Regions from separate parts of the Asanoa sp. NPDC049573 genome, predicted to be linked through region 2. Evidence: predicted binding sites of a transcription regulator. Region 2 holds the regulator's gene; the other holds the start of a gene.
What was found. The regulator HrcA, encoded in region 2, represses chaperone genes, less so after heat shock. The targets are predictions, from matches to a motif close to GGTTNGCACNCTCNNNNNGAGNGTGCNAACC.
Positions count from the first base shown of each region.

Region 1: a site for HrcA is predicted at 3,055-3,085, ahead of groL (chaperonin GroEL). Genes of this name have one in related genera too.

Region 1 is NZ_JBFAPI010000007.1:250,291-257,115, reverse strand. It holds gene AB0J74_RS18675 (NAD(P)-dependent alcohol dehydrogenase) at 1-629, shown strand, start outside; gene AB0J74_RS18670 (lipopolysaccharide assembly protein LapA domain-containing protein) at 672-1,019, opposite strand; gene AB0J74_RS18665 (hypothetical protein) at 1,151-1,279, opposite strand; gene groL (chaperonin GroEL) at 1,380-2,951, opposite strand; gene AB0J74_RS18655 (hemerythrin domain-containing protein) at 3,251-3,727, shown strand; gene AB0J74_RS18650 (NAD(P)H-dependent oxidoreductase) at 3,724-4,341, shown strand; gene AB0J74_RS18645 (plasmid stabilization protein) at 4,364-4,687, shown strand; gene AB0J74_RS18640 (sulfite exporter TauE/SafE family protein) at 4,766-5,494, opposite strand; gene AB0J74_RS18635 (GlsB/YeaQ/YmgE family stress response membrane protein) at 5,628-5,912, shown strand; gene AB0J74_RS18630 (AI-2E family transporter) at 6,019-6,825, shown strand, end outside.
Region 2 is NZ_JBFAPI010000005.1:198,175-204,999, reverse strand. It holds gene AB0J74_RS13900 (glycoside hydrolase family 3 C-terminal domain-containing protein) at 1-592, shown strand, start outside; gene AB0J74_RS13895 (16S rRNA (uracil(1498)-N(3))-methyltransferase) at 761-1,504, opposite strand; gene dnaJ (molecular chaperone DnaJ) at 1,508-2,644, opposite strand; gene hrcA (heat-inducible transcriptional repressor HrcA) at 2,711-3,730, opposite strand; gene AB0J74_RS13880 (DUF4870 domain-containing protein) at 3,893-4,477, shown strand; gene hemW (radical SAM family heme chaperone HemW) at 4,513-5,721, opposite strand; gene AB0J74_RS13870 (enoyl-CoA hydratase family protein) at 5,740-6,522, shown strand; gene AB0J74_RS13865 (hypothetical protein) at 6,575-6,825, shown strand, end outside.

The sequences.
Region 1 (6,825 bases), on a different contig from region 2:
AGCCGGCCAATCTCTCCTTCGCGCAAGCGGCGGTCGTGCCGATCTCGGCCATCGTGGCGCTCCAGGCGCTCACCGACGTCGGCCGGGTCCAGGCCGGGCAGCACGTGCTGATAACCGGGGCGTCAGGCGGCGTCGGCACCTACGCGGTGCAGCTGGCGAAGAGCCTCGGCGCCGAGGTCACCGGCACTTGTCGCGCCACGAAGGTGGACCTGGTGCGGTCGCTCGGCGCGGACCACGTCATCGACTACAACCGGCAGGATTTCGCCGAAGGTCCGGCGCGCTACGACCTGATCCTCGACACCGGTGGCAACCCGACGCTGGCACGCCTGCGCCGGGCACTGACGCCCGCGGGCACCGCCGTGATCATCGGCGGCGAGGAGGGCGGCAAGTGGACCGGCGGCTTCGGCCGCCAGCTGCGGGCCGCGGCCACGTCGCCGTTCGTACGCCAGCGGCTGGTGATGTTCGCGGCGAAGGAGCGCGGCAGTGATCTCGAACGGCTCACCGAACTGATCGAGGCCGGCACACTGACGCCCACCCTCGACAAGACCTTCTCGCTGTCCCGCGTCCCCGAGGCCATGCATTATCTCGAGGCCGGAAAGGCCCGCGGCAAGGTCGCCATCACGATCTGAGCAGCCACGGCGCCATCCTGGACGCCCAGGATGGCGCAGCGGTCAGCGGCGCTGGCGGCGGGCAAGCAGCCGGAGCTGGGTGATCCGGGCGGCGCCCACCACCATGGTCAGGATGGCGGCACCGACCGCGGCGATCAGCAGCGCCAAGGCCAACGGCAGGCTGCCGTCCATCCACAGGAAGTGGACCCGCACACCGCGGGTGTTCTGCAGCATGAAGATGATCAGCACGATCGACAGCAGCGCGGCGGCGCAGATGCCGAACCAGGCGGTGCCGGTGCGGGTGCGCGGGGTCCGGCCCCTGTCGGGCTTCGCGGGCGGGCGAGCCGCCAGCGACGGCGCCTTGGTCTGGTCGTCGGAGGCGTTCTGCGTGTCGCGCACGTCGTTGGACATGACATCCCCTGGGGTAGCCGGTGTGGCAGGCACCTCACGGTTTGGGATGTCGTCGTGTCCGGAGTAGCTCAATCGTACACCCGTTCGGTCCAAATGGGAGATTTATCCAGCCCGGGTGCGGGTGCCGCCGGTCAGCGTCCGGTCGGTGGAATGACCGATGCCGACTTGGCCGCCGTCTTCGCCTTTTTCGCGGCCCGCTTCTCCTTCAGGGTGCTGGCCTGCTTCTTCTGGCTTTCCTTGGCAACGGGCTTCCTGGCCATGTGTGCCCTCCTCGGGTCGTCGGTCTCGGCCGGCCGCACCGATCGGTGCGGCCGGTTCGCCGGTCGTGTTCGAGCGCGTCGCGGCCGTCGGGCCTTTCGGTCAGTTCCGGTCGGCGACGAGGACCTCGGTGGTGAGAAACAGGGCCGCGATCGAGGCCGCGTTCTGCAGCGCCGACCGGGTGACCTTGGCCGGTTCGACGATCCCGGCACTGATCATGTCGCCGTATTCGCCGGTCGCGGCGTTGAGACCATGCCCGGCCGGGAGTGAGTTGACCTTCGCGACGACGACGCCGCCTTCGAGGCCGGCGTTGACAGCGATCTGGCGCAGCGGCGCGGTCAAGGCGACCCTCACGATGTTGGCACCGGTGGCTTCGTCGCCGGTCAGGTCGAGCTTCTCGAACGCGGTGTCCGCGGCGTTGGCCAGCGCCACGCCGCCGCCGGGCAGCAGGCCTTCCTCGATGGCCGCTTTGGCGTTGCGTACCGCGTCTTCGATCCGGTGTTTGCGTTCCTTGAGTTCGACCTCGGTGGCCGCACCGACCTTGATCACCGCGATGCCGCCGCCCAGCTTGGCCAGCCGCTCCTGCAGCTTCTCGCGGTCGTAGTCGGAGTCACTCTTCTCGATCTCGCCGCGCAGCTGAGCGACCCGGCCGTTGATCTGCTCGGCGTCGCCGCCGCCGTCCACGACGGTGGTCCCGTCTCTGCTGGCGATGACCTTGCGGGCCCGGCCGAGGATCTCCAGCCCGGCCTTCTCCAGGGTGAGCCCGACCGTCTCGCTGACGACCTGGCCGCCGGTCAGGACGGCGAGGTCGGCCAGCATGGCCTTGCGCCGGTCGCCGAAGCCGGGCGCCTTGATCGCGACCGACGTGAAGTTGCCCTGGATCTTGTTGACCAGCAGTGTCGCCAGCGCCTCGCCCTCGACGTTCTCGGCGACGATCACCAGCGGCTTGCCGCTTTGCATGACCTTTTCCAGGATCGGCAGGAGGTCCTGCAGGCGGGCGATCTTGCTGTCGACGATGAGCAGATAGGGATCGTCGAGGACGGTCTCCATCCGTTCCAGGTCAGTGGCGAAGTAGGGCGAGAGGTAGCCGTGCTCGAGGCGCATGCCGTCGGTGAGTTCGAGTTCGAGGCCGAAGGTGTTGCTCTCCTCGACGGTGATGACGCCGTCCTTGCCGACCTTGTCCATCGCCTCGGCGATCAATTCGCCCACCGCCGCGTCGCCCGCGGAGATGGTCGCGGTGGCGGCGATCTGTTCCCGGGTCTGTACCTCGGCTGCCTGATGGCCGAGCGCCTCTGTCACCGCGGTGACGGCCTGCTCGATGCCTCGCCTGAGCGCGATCGGATTCGCACCGGCCGCGACGTTGCGCAGGCCTTCCCGCACGAGTGCCTGTGCCAGCACGGTCGCGGTCGTCGTGCCGTCCCCGGCCACCTCGTCGGTCTTCTTCGCCACCTCTTTGACGAGTTCGGCACCCAACTTCTCGTAGGGGTCGTCGAGCGCGATCTCCTTGGCGATGCTCACACCGTCGTTGGTGATGGTGGGGGCGCCGTAGCCACGGTCGAGCACGACATTGCGGCCCCGGGGGCCCAGCGTCACCTTCACCGTGTCAGCGAGGACGTTCATACCCCGCTCCAGGCCGCGACGGGCCTCTTCCCCGAACGCGATCAACTTGGCCATCTGCGCGATCCTCACCATCGTCGTGCCCACGTGCAGCACCCTGCTCGGGCCGACCTGCGATGACCGCTGCCGCGGTCCCCCTCCCGGGGGTCCCATCCCATTCGGTTGGCACTCGCGCCTGGCGAGTGCTAACGACAGTGGAGCACCCATTCCGCCGAAGCGCAAGGACGGCCCGGCGCGCCGAGGGCAGTCAAGCGGGCCCGCCATCGGCAACCCCGAGCCGTTTGGGGCGGCCGGTTGCGGGGAATCCGCTGCCACCGGCACATCTTCGGTCAAAACGAGCTGATGGAAGGGACACCGTGGACGGCATCGTGCTGCTGAAAGATGATCACAAGACGGTCAACGCACTGTTCAAGGAGTTCGAGAAGACGCACGAGACGGCGGAACCAGCCGCGAAACGAGCGCTCGTTGACAAGATCATCAAAGAGCTCGTGACACACGCGTACATCGAAGAGACGATCTTCTACCCGGCCGCCCGCGCCGGCGCCCCCGACACCACCGACCACGTGCTGGAGTCCGTCGAAGAGCACCACGTGGTCGCATGGCTGCTCTCCGAGCTCCGCACCGCCGACCCCGGCGACGAGACCTTCGACGCCAAGGTGACCGTCCTGATCGAGAACGTGCGCCACCACGTCGAAGAGGAAGAGAAGGACTGGTTCCCCGAGGTACGCAAGGCGCTCGGCCGCAACCGCCTCGTCGAGCTCGGCGAGCGGATGGCCGCGGCCAAGGCCGACGCGCCCAGCGACCCGCTCAAGCTGACGTCCGCCGCGAAATGAACCAACCCCAGCGGCTCCACGCCCTCGTACTGGGCTGCTCGCTCAAGAGCTCAGCCGAGGAGTCCAGCAGCGAGCTGCTCGGCCAGCAGGTCCTGACCGCCCTGGCCAAGCACGACGTCGACGGCGAGGTCATCCGGGTCGCTGACCGCGACGTCAGGTTCGGCGTCACCACCGACGAAGGCGACGGTGACGGCTGGCCGGCCATCCGCGCCCGGATCATGGCGGCGCAGATCCTGGTCATCGCCACCCCGATCTGGATGGGCCAACCCTCCAGCGTGGCCAAGATGGTCCTCGAACGCCTCGACGCCGAACTCGCCGAGAAGGACGACGAAGGCCGCCTGCTGACCTTCGGCAAGGTCGCCGCCGTCGCCGTCGTCGGCAACGAGGACGGCGCCCACCACGTCTGCGCCGAGGTGTTCCAGGCCCTCAACGACGTCGGCTTCACCATCCCCGCGACCGCCGGCACCTACTGGGTCGGCGAAGCGATGGGCAAGACCGACTACAAGGACGTCAGCCCGAAACCCGACACCACCGGCGCGGCGACCGCCACCCTCGCCGCCAACGTCGCCCACCTCGCCCGCCTACTGGCCGGCGAACCGTACCCACCGTCATAACCGCGACCGACAGGAGGACACCATGCCCGCAGGATCGAGCCCGAAGAGGGAACGCCAGTACAAACACATCAAGGCCAGCGCCGAGAAGCGGGGCGAGTCCACGGACCGCGCCGAAGAGATCGCCGCCCGAACCGTCAACAAGGAACGCGCCCGCTCCGGCGAAGCCCGCACCGCGAGCCGCTCGTCGATCCGGGACGTCTCCTCGGGGCACCGCGGCGGCAAGCGCTCCCACACCGGCGCGCAGGGCCGCACGAAGGAACAGCTCTACAACGAAGCCAAGAAACGCAACATCAAGGGCCGCTCCAGCATGACCAAGGCCCAGCTGGAGAAGGCTCTATCGCGTTGATCACGAGCGGCGGGCAGCGGCGGCACGGGCCCTGGGACCCGGTCGCCGCTCCCCCGCAAGAAGAGCGTGACCGGGCTCTCAGAGGCCGACGAGGAACAACACGCCCGCAGCGACCAGACCGACCTCCACCAGCAGGACGAACACGCGGTCACTGATGCGGCCGACGACCGTCCTGCCGACCCACGCGCCGAGCACCGTCGCCGGGGTCAACGCGATGCCGTAGAGCAGGACCTGGCGGGTGAGCAGGGCGCCGGCCCCGTACACGCCGATCTTGGTCACGTGCATGACCAACGCGCTCGCCGCCTCGGTGCCGACATAAGCGGCCCGGGTCAACCCGACCGCGAGGAAGAACGGCGCGGTCAACGGACCCACCGAACCCAGCAACGCCGAGCCCAGCCCGGAGACGGCACCCACGGCGGCGAACGCCGGATCCGATGGCCGCCGCGGCCGGCGCTGCCATCGCCGCCAGCAGACGACACCGATCAGGAACGCGCCGAGCAGGCGCTGCAACGGCGCGAGCGGCGCATGCGCGAGCAACAGCCCACCGGCAACCGCGCACGGGACGGCACCCAGCGCGAACCAGCCGATCAACGACCCCCGCAGTTCGCCCCGGTTGAGCCAGACCCGCGAACCGTTGCTGGACAACTGCGTCAGCGTCAGCATCGGCACCGCCACCCGGAGCCCGAACAGGGCGGCGAACACCGGCAGCAGCAGCACCCCGCCGCCGAACCCGGCGACAGCCGAGAGCACCGCGAGGCCGAAGGCTGCCAACGAGGCCAGCAGCAGCGTAGGCAAGGCGTCGATCACAACTCAACCTGGCACGTCGACGCCGGCGCGCCCAAACGCGCCCTAACGTTCGGGCCATGGTGGTTTGGGCACGCCCGCCCTCGGGCATTTAGCGCCGTCACTCAGTGACCAACCCCCGACGAGAGGAACGACCATGACGCCAGGTGGAATCATCACCGCGCTGATTGTCGGTTTGATCATTGGTGCGCTGGGCCGCCTGGTCGTGCCCGGCCGCCAGAACATCCCGCTGTGGCTGACGCTGGTCATCGGTGTCGTCGCCGCGTTGATCGGTTCCGCGATCGCGCGGGCCGGCGGCTTCGCCGACACGGAGGGCTGGATCGACTGGCGCGAACTGCTCCTGCAGATCGCGCTGGCGGCGGTCGGCGTCGCGCTGACCGTGGGCTTTGCCGGCCGTGGCCGGCGCAGCGTCACCCGCTGATCGAGTTCCGACGGTGCCCCGGCCACGGCCGGGGCACCGTCTTCTTCGGCCGAGGAGCCCCGGTGACCATCGATGACCGCGCCGCCGCTGCCGGAGGGGTCACCCGGTGAGCTGGGTGGCCGCCGCACGGGCCCGGCTGACCGCCGCCCGCCTGGCCGCGCCGCCGCCGTTCGCACCCTGTCCGCCCGCGGCCGACCGCCCGGCGCTGCCGGTCATCGTCCGGCGGCCACCCACGGTTGACGACGACGTTCCGCGCGGTGTGCGGATCGCCGCCTCCTGGGCGTGGCGTGGAATCCTGCTCATCGCCGCGGCGTACCTGCTGGTCAAGCTCATCGGCATCGTCAGTGTCGTCGTCATCCCTGTTGCCATCGCCGTGCTGCTGGCCGCGTTGCTGGAGCCGGCCGCCGCCTCCCTGCGCGCCCGAGGCATGAACCGCTCCGTCGCCGCCGCTGCGATCCTCGTGGGCGGACTGCTGGCGGTGTTCGGTGGCCTCGGTTTCATCGTGTGGACGTTCGTCTCCCAGGTCGACCAGCTGTCCACACAGGTTCGTGACGGGATCACCACCGTGGAGGCGTGGCTGGCGCAGGGCCCGCTGGCCATCTCCGAGGGCCAGTTGACCGAGGTCGTGGACGGTCTTCAGCGGAAGGTGTCCGAGAACCAGGGCGCGCTGGCCACCGGCGCTCTGAGCACGGCCGCGACGGTCGGCGGGCTCGTGACCGGCTTCCTGCTGGTCCTGTTCACCCTCTTCTTCTTCCTCCGGGACGGAGGCCAGATCTGGCACTTCGTCTGCCGGCTCCTCCCCCGCCCGGCTCGCCTGCCGACCGCCCGCGCCGGCCACTACGCCTGGCACAGCCTCGTGTCATACGTGCGGGCAACCGTTTTCGTCGCGTTCGTCGACGCCGTCGGCATCGGC
Region 2 (6,825 bases):
GCTGACCTGGTTCCCCGGTCAGGAGGCCGGCGCCGCGCTGGCCGACGTGCTGCTCGGGGTGGCCGAGCCGGGCGGCCGGCTGCCGACCACGTGGCCGCGGACGATGGAAGACCTGCCGGTGCTGTCGACCACGCCGACCGACGGGACGCTGGTCTACGCCGAAGACGTACTGATCGGCTACCGGGGCTGGTCGGCAGGGCCCGCTGCCGGTCTCGAAGGCCGAGACCGCGAACCGCTGTTCCCGTTCGGCCACGGCCTGGGCTACACGACCTGGTCCTACGAGTCGCTCACGGTCGACGACGGCACCGCCGTGGTCACCGTCCGCAACTCCGGCACCCGGGCCGGTCGCGAGGTGGTCCAGGTGTACGTGGGCGCCACCGCCGAGGGCGGCCCGGTGCGGCCGGCGCGCTGGCTCGCCGGTTTCGCCGGGGTGTCGGCTGCGCCCGGCGAGTCGGTGACCGTGCGCATCCCGCTCCCGGAACGGACGTTCCAGGTCTGGGACGGCGGCTGGCGGACGGTTCCGGGCAGCTACCGGGTCGAGGCGTCGGCCGCGGTGAACGATCCGAAACTGACGGCGACGGTCGATGTGTGACTGAACGTCGATCTTGCCCAGGTCGGCAAATGGCGCACAGTCGAACTTCGCTCGAACGGGGAACGCGGACTTGCTGAAGACCGGGTGATGTGGTCTCGTATATGGGACGGCCGGCGCCTTCCCCCGTGGGCGCCGGCCGTCACTTATGTCGATGTCCCCGTGAGCTTCCTATGTGGAGCCCCAGCGCCCCAACCGGGCGCTGAGCACCGCCAGCGCGGCCACGCCGGCCGTCGACGTGCGCAGCACCGTCGGCCCGAGCCGCACCGCGGTGGCACCCGCCTTCTCGAACGCGGCGATCTCCTCCGGCGCGATCCCACCCTCCGGCCCGACCACCAGCACCACGTCGCCGCGCGCCGGCAGGGTGGCCGTGGCCAGCGGCGCCGCGGCCTCCTCGTGCAACACGAACGCGGCGGCGGCGCGGCCGAGCCGGCCGGCGACCGCGGTGGTCGACTCGTCGGGGTCGCCGCCGACCGCCGGGCACCAAGCGCGGCGGGACTGCTTGGCCGCCTCGCGCGCGGTCGCCACCCAGCGGTCGCGGGCCTTGCCGCCGCGTTCGGCCCGCCAGCGGGCCACCGAGCGGGCGGCCGCCCACGGCACGATCTCGTCGACGCCGACCTCGGTCATCGCCTGCACGGCCAGCTCGCCCCGGTCGCCCTTGGCGATGCCCTGCACGACGACGAGGCGCGGGTCGGGCGGCGGCTCGTACGCCCGGGATCGGATCGTCACGGTCAGCGCGTTGCGGCCGGCGGCGGTGACCACCGCCGCCGCCGTGCCACCGCGGCCGTCGGCGAGCAGCAGCTCCTCGCCCGCGCCGATCCGTTGCACGGTGGCCGCGTGCCGCCCCTCCGGGCCGTCGAGCAGCAACTCGTCGCCCTCGGGTAGCGCGTCGACGAGGAAGAGCGGCCGGCTCAACCGTCAGTGCCCGTTGAACGCGTCGCGCATCCGGGAGAAGAAGCCGCCCTGCTTGGTCAGCTCGGCCACCTCTTCGCCGCGGGACCGGGAGAACTCGCGGAGGGCCTTCTCCTGGTCGCCCGACAGCTTGGTCGGGGTGCGCACGTCGAGGTGCACGTAGAGGTCGCCACGCCCGGCGCCGCGCAGGTGCGGCACGCCCCGGGCGCGCAGCCGCAGCGTCGAGTTGGGCTGCGTGCCCGGCTTGACGTCGACCGTCTCCTCGCTGTCGAGCGTCTTGATCGTCAGCCGGGTGCCCAGCGCGGCCGCCGTCATCGGCACCGTCACCCGGCAGTGCAGGTCGTCACCCTTGCGGGAGTAGACGTCGTGCGGCCGCTCGTGGATCTCGACGTAGAGGTCACCGGCGGTGCCGCCGCCCGGGCCGACCTCGCCCTGCTGGGCCAGGCGGATCCGCATGCCGTCTTCGACGCCGGCCGGGATCTTCACGGTCAGCGAGCGGCGGGTGCGGACCCGGCCGTCGCCGGCGCAGGTCGGGCAGGCGTGCGGGATGACCGTGCCGTAGCCCTGGCAGACCGTGCAGGGCCGGGACGAGACGACCTGGCCGAGGAAGGTGCGCTGGACCGACTGGACCTCGCCACGGCCGCCACAGGTCTCACAGGTGGCCAGGTGGGTGCCGGCCGCGGTGCCGGCGCCGGCACAGGTGGTGCAGAGCACCGCGGTGTCGACGGTGATCGGCGCCTCGACGCCGAACGCGGTCTCCAGCAGGTCGAGCTCGAGCCGCAGGATCGCGTCGGCGCCCGGCCGGGTGCGCGGCCGCGGGCCGCGGGCGCCGGCGCCGGCGGCGCCGAAGAACGCGTCCATGATGTCCTGGAAGCCGACGAACGGCCCGGCACCGCCGGGACCGCCGCCCGGCCCGCCGCCACCCGGGGCGAGCGGGTCGCCGCCCAGGTCGACAATCTGCCGCTTCTGGTCGTCGGAGAGGACCTCGTAGGCCGCGTTGATCTCTTTGAACTTCTCCGCGGCGGCGGGATCCGGGTTGACGTCGGGGTGGAACTGACGAGCCAGCTTCCGGTAGGCGCGCTTGATCTCGTCGTCGCTGGCATCTCGGGCCACGCCGAGAATCCCGTAGTAATCCCTGGCCACTGTGTTCTGAGTCCTCATAGTCGTCTCGCTTGTGCCGGCCGCCGATGATCAGGTGGGGGGTGGGTGTCAGTTCTGGGCCAGCAGCTCGCCTACGTAGCGTGCCACGGCGCGCACGGTGGCGATGGTGCCGGGGTAGTCCATCCGGGTCGGTCCGAGCACACCCAGCCCGCCGACGACGGTAACCCCTGGCCCGTACCCGGTGCTCACGATCGAGGCCGACCGCAGGTTGTCGATCTCGTTCTCGTCACCGATCCGGACCCGGGTGATCGGCTCGACCTCACCGATCAGCTTGAGCAGGATGACCTCTTCCTCGAGCGCTTCGAGTATCGGACGCAGCGAACCCGAGAAGTCGAGCAGGCCGCCCCGGGTCAGGTTGGCTGTGCCGGCGAGCGCCACGCGTTCCTCGTGCCGCTCCACCAGTGTCTCCAGCAACACCGTGGAGAGCGCGACGGTGGCCGCCCGCAGCTCGGGCGCGGACTCTTCGACCAACGACTGCACCAGCGGCGGAGTGTCGGAGAGCTTGCAACCGCAGAGCTTCTCGTTGGTCAGCCGGCGCAGCGTGGTGACCTGGCTCTCGTCGAGCGGCGCGGGCAGCTCGACGAGGCGCTGCTCGACCCGGCCGGTGTTGGCGATCATGACCACCATCAGCCGGGTGGTGGAGATCGGCACCAGCTCCAGGTGGCGCACCGACGACCGGGCCAGGCTCGGGTATTGCACGACCGCGACCTGGCGGGTGAGCTGCGCGAGCAGGCGCACGGTGCGGTGCACGACGTCGTCGAGGTCGACCGCGCCCACCAGGAACCGCTCGATCGCGCGACGCTCGGCCGGGCTCAGCGGCTTGACCGTCGAGAGCCGGTCGACGAAGAGCCGGTAGCCGCGGTCGGTGGGCACCCGGCCGGCACTGGTGTGCGGCTGCCGGATGTAGCCCTCCTCCTCGAGCACGGCCATGTCGTTTCGCACCGTCGCCGGGGAAACGCCCAGCTGGTGACGCTCGACCAGCGCCTTGCTGCCGACCGGTTCCTGGGTTGACACGTAGTCTTCGACGATCGCTCGCAACACGTCGAGCTTGCGGTCATCGAGAGCCATGCGTCACCCCCTCCAGCCTCCTGGCACTCGACTGTAGCGAGTGCCAGTCTACGACGCACCGGTCCACCAAGCGATGATCGCTGTTTGCCGTGGCCAAGCTGTCCAGAACAAGTCACAACTCGCATCTGGCGCGCGTTGATCGATACCCCTACGGTGTCGGGCATGACTGAGCCGCCCCGGCCACCCGGTGAGGGTTACCCGGATCCCAACGCCGCGCCCCCGCCCACCTCGGGTGGCGGCGCCTACCCGCCGCCCACTTCCGGTGGCGGTGCCTACCCACCCGCCGGTGGCTACCCGCCGCCGGGTGGCTACCCGCCGCCGCAGCAGGGAGGCTATCCGCCGCAGGGCGGTGGCTACCCGCCCCAGCAGGGCGGCTACTACGGCGGCGCCGCCCCGTCGGGCTACGCCAACAGTGACGAGAAGACCTGGGCGCTGATCGCGCACTTCGGCGGCGCCCTCGGTGCGTTCGTCAGCCTCGGTGTGCTCGGCTTCGTCGGCCCGCTGATCGCCTACCTGGCGAAGGGCCAGCAGTCGCCGACCGTGCGGGCACACGCCCTCACGGCGCTCAACTTCCAACTGCTCTGGTCGATCATCGCGTTCGTGCTGGTCTTCGTGAGCTGGTGCCTGCTGTTCATCCCGAGCGTGATCGTCCTGGTCATCCAGGTGATCTTCGGAATCATCGCGGGCGTCAAGGCCAACGAGGGTCAGGTCTACCGCTACCCGATGAGCGTCAACATGATCAAGTAAGACCCGCGGTCGCGCGCTCTGCTCGGCTCAGATCGCTAGCCGAGCAGGTCGCGCACCACGGCGTCGGCGAGCAGCCGGCCGCGGAAGGTCAACACCGCTTGTCCGTCGCCGGCGATCGTCAGCAGCCCGTCGGCCCGGGCCCGTTCCGCGGCGGCCCGGCCGGCCGGGTCGAGCACGTCCAGCGGCAGCCCACTGGCCAGCCGCGTCCGCAGCATGACCTCTTCCGTGTGCCGGTCCTCGGCGGTGAGCACCTCCCGGCCGGCCCCCGGCGACACGCCGTCGGCCAGCCGCTGCGCGTACCCGGCGGGGTGCTTGACGTTCCACCAGCGCACGCCGCCGACGTGGCTGTGCGCGCCCGGCCCGACGCCCCACCAGTCGCCGCCGGTCCAGTAGAGCAGGTTGTGCCGGCACCGCCCGGCCTCGGTGGTGGCCCAGTTCGACACCTCGTACCAGCCGAAGCCGGCCGCGGTCAGGGTCTGCTCGGCGGCCAGGTAGCGGTCGGCGGCGACGTCGTCGGAGGGCTGCGGCAGTTCGCCGCGGCGGATCCGGGCGGCCAGCCGGGTGCCGTCCTCGACGATCAGGCTGTAGGCGCTGACGTGGTCGACGCCGGCACCGATCGCGGCGGCCAGCGAGGCGGCGAAGTCGTCGGCCGTCTCGCCCGGCGTTCCGTAGATCAGGTCGAGGTTGACGTGGTCGAAGCCGGCTTCCCGGGCCTCGGTCGCGGCCTGCGCCGCCCGGCCCGGCGAGTGCCTGCGGTCGAGCACCCGCAACACGCCCGGCGCGACCGACTGCATGCCCAGCGAGACCCGGGTGTAGCCGGCCGACCGCAGCGCCCGCAGGCTGGCCGGTGTCACCGACTCGGGGTTGGCCTCGGTGGTCACCTCGACGTCGGCCGCGAGCCCCCAGGTCTTGTCGATCGCCGCCAGGATCCGGGCCAGGTCGTCGGTGGGCAGCAGGGTCGGCGTGCCGCCGCCGACGAAGACGGTGTCGACGGCCGGCGCCGCTCCCAGCGTCCGGGCCGCGAGTTCGAGTTCGGCCAGCACCGTGTCGGCGTAGCCCTCGGGCCGCCAGCCCGGCAGGTCACCAGGTGCGTAGGTGTTGAAGTCGCAGTAGCCGCAGCGGCTGGCGCAGAACGGCACGTGCACGTAGACGCCGAAGCCGCGCGCGCCGACCGCGCGCAGGGCCGACGCGGGCAACGCGCCGTCCGACGGCATCGGTTCGCCGTCGGGAAGAGGACCGGGCATGCGACTAGTGTGCGCCACATGACATCCGGGGATCCTCTCGTACGGGTCGAGACCGACCGCGGCGTGGCCACCCTCACGCTGGACAGCCCGCACAACCGCAACGCGCTGTCGACGCCGCTGATGACCGAGCTGACCGCCGCGCTGGCGACGGCCACGGCCGACCCCGCGGTGCGGGTGGTGGTGCTCTCGCACACCGGCCCGGTGTTCTGCTCGGGTGCCGACCTGAAAGAGACCGCGACGGCGTACGCCTCGGGAAAGGTCCCGGTCGGAATGCTCGGCGACGTGCTCGCGACGGTGGTCGAGTGCCCGAAGCCGGTCGTCGCCCGGGTCGGCGGCCCGGCCCGGGCCGGCGGGCTGGGGCTGATCGCCGCGGCCGACATCGCGATCTGCGCGACCGAGGCGACGTTCGCGTTCACCGAGGTGCGCCTCGGCGTGATCCCGGCGGTCATCTCGGCCACCGTGCTGAGCCGGCTGCACCCGCGGGCGGCCCAGGCGCTCTACCTGACCGGCGAGGTGTTCGACGGCATCCGCGCGGTCGAGGTCGGCCTGGTCACCGCGGCCGTCGGGGTCGAGGAGCTGGACGCGACGGTCCGCTCCTACTGCGCGGCGCTGGTGCGCGGCGCGCCGAACGCGCTGGCGGGCACGAAGGAGCTGTTGGTGCGCGCCTCGCTGCCCTCGGTCCGGGAGGACGCGGCCGAACTGGCTGCCCGCTCGATCGGCTATTTCCTGTCCGAGGAGGGCCGCGAGGGCGTGGCCGCGTTCCGGGAAAAGCGCGACCCCTCGTGGGTCCCGGCCCGATGACGTTCCGCACGGTCGCCCCGCCGTCGTAACCTGTGCGACAAGGAGGTGGCGGGTGCGAGGTCGTGGGCCTGTTGTCGGCATTGTCGCGATCTTCCTGATCGCGGCTTTCGCTGTCTTTCTGAGCTCTCGCGACTTCAAGACGCCGAAGATCAGCCTGCCGTCGCCGACCCGTGACTGCACGGTGCGGTCCGGCGACGACAGCCCACCGGTCACCCTCGACGCGGCACAGATGGCCAACGCCGCCACGATCACGGCGGTCGGCGTACGCCGGAAAATCCCGGAACGCGGCGTGGTGGTCGCCCT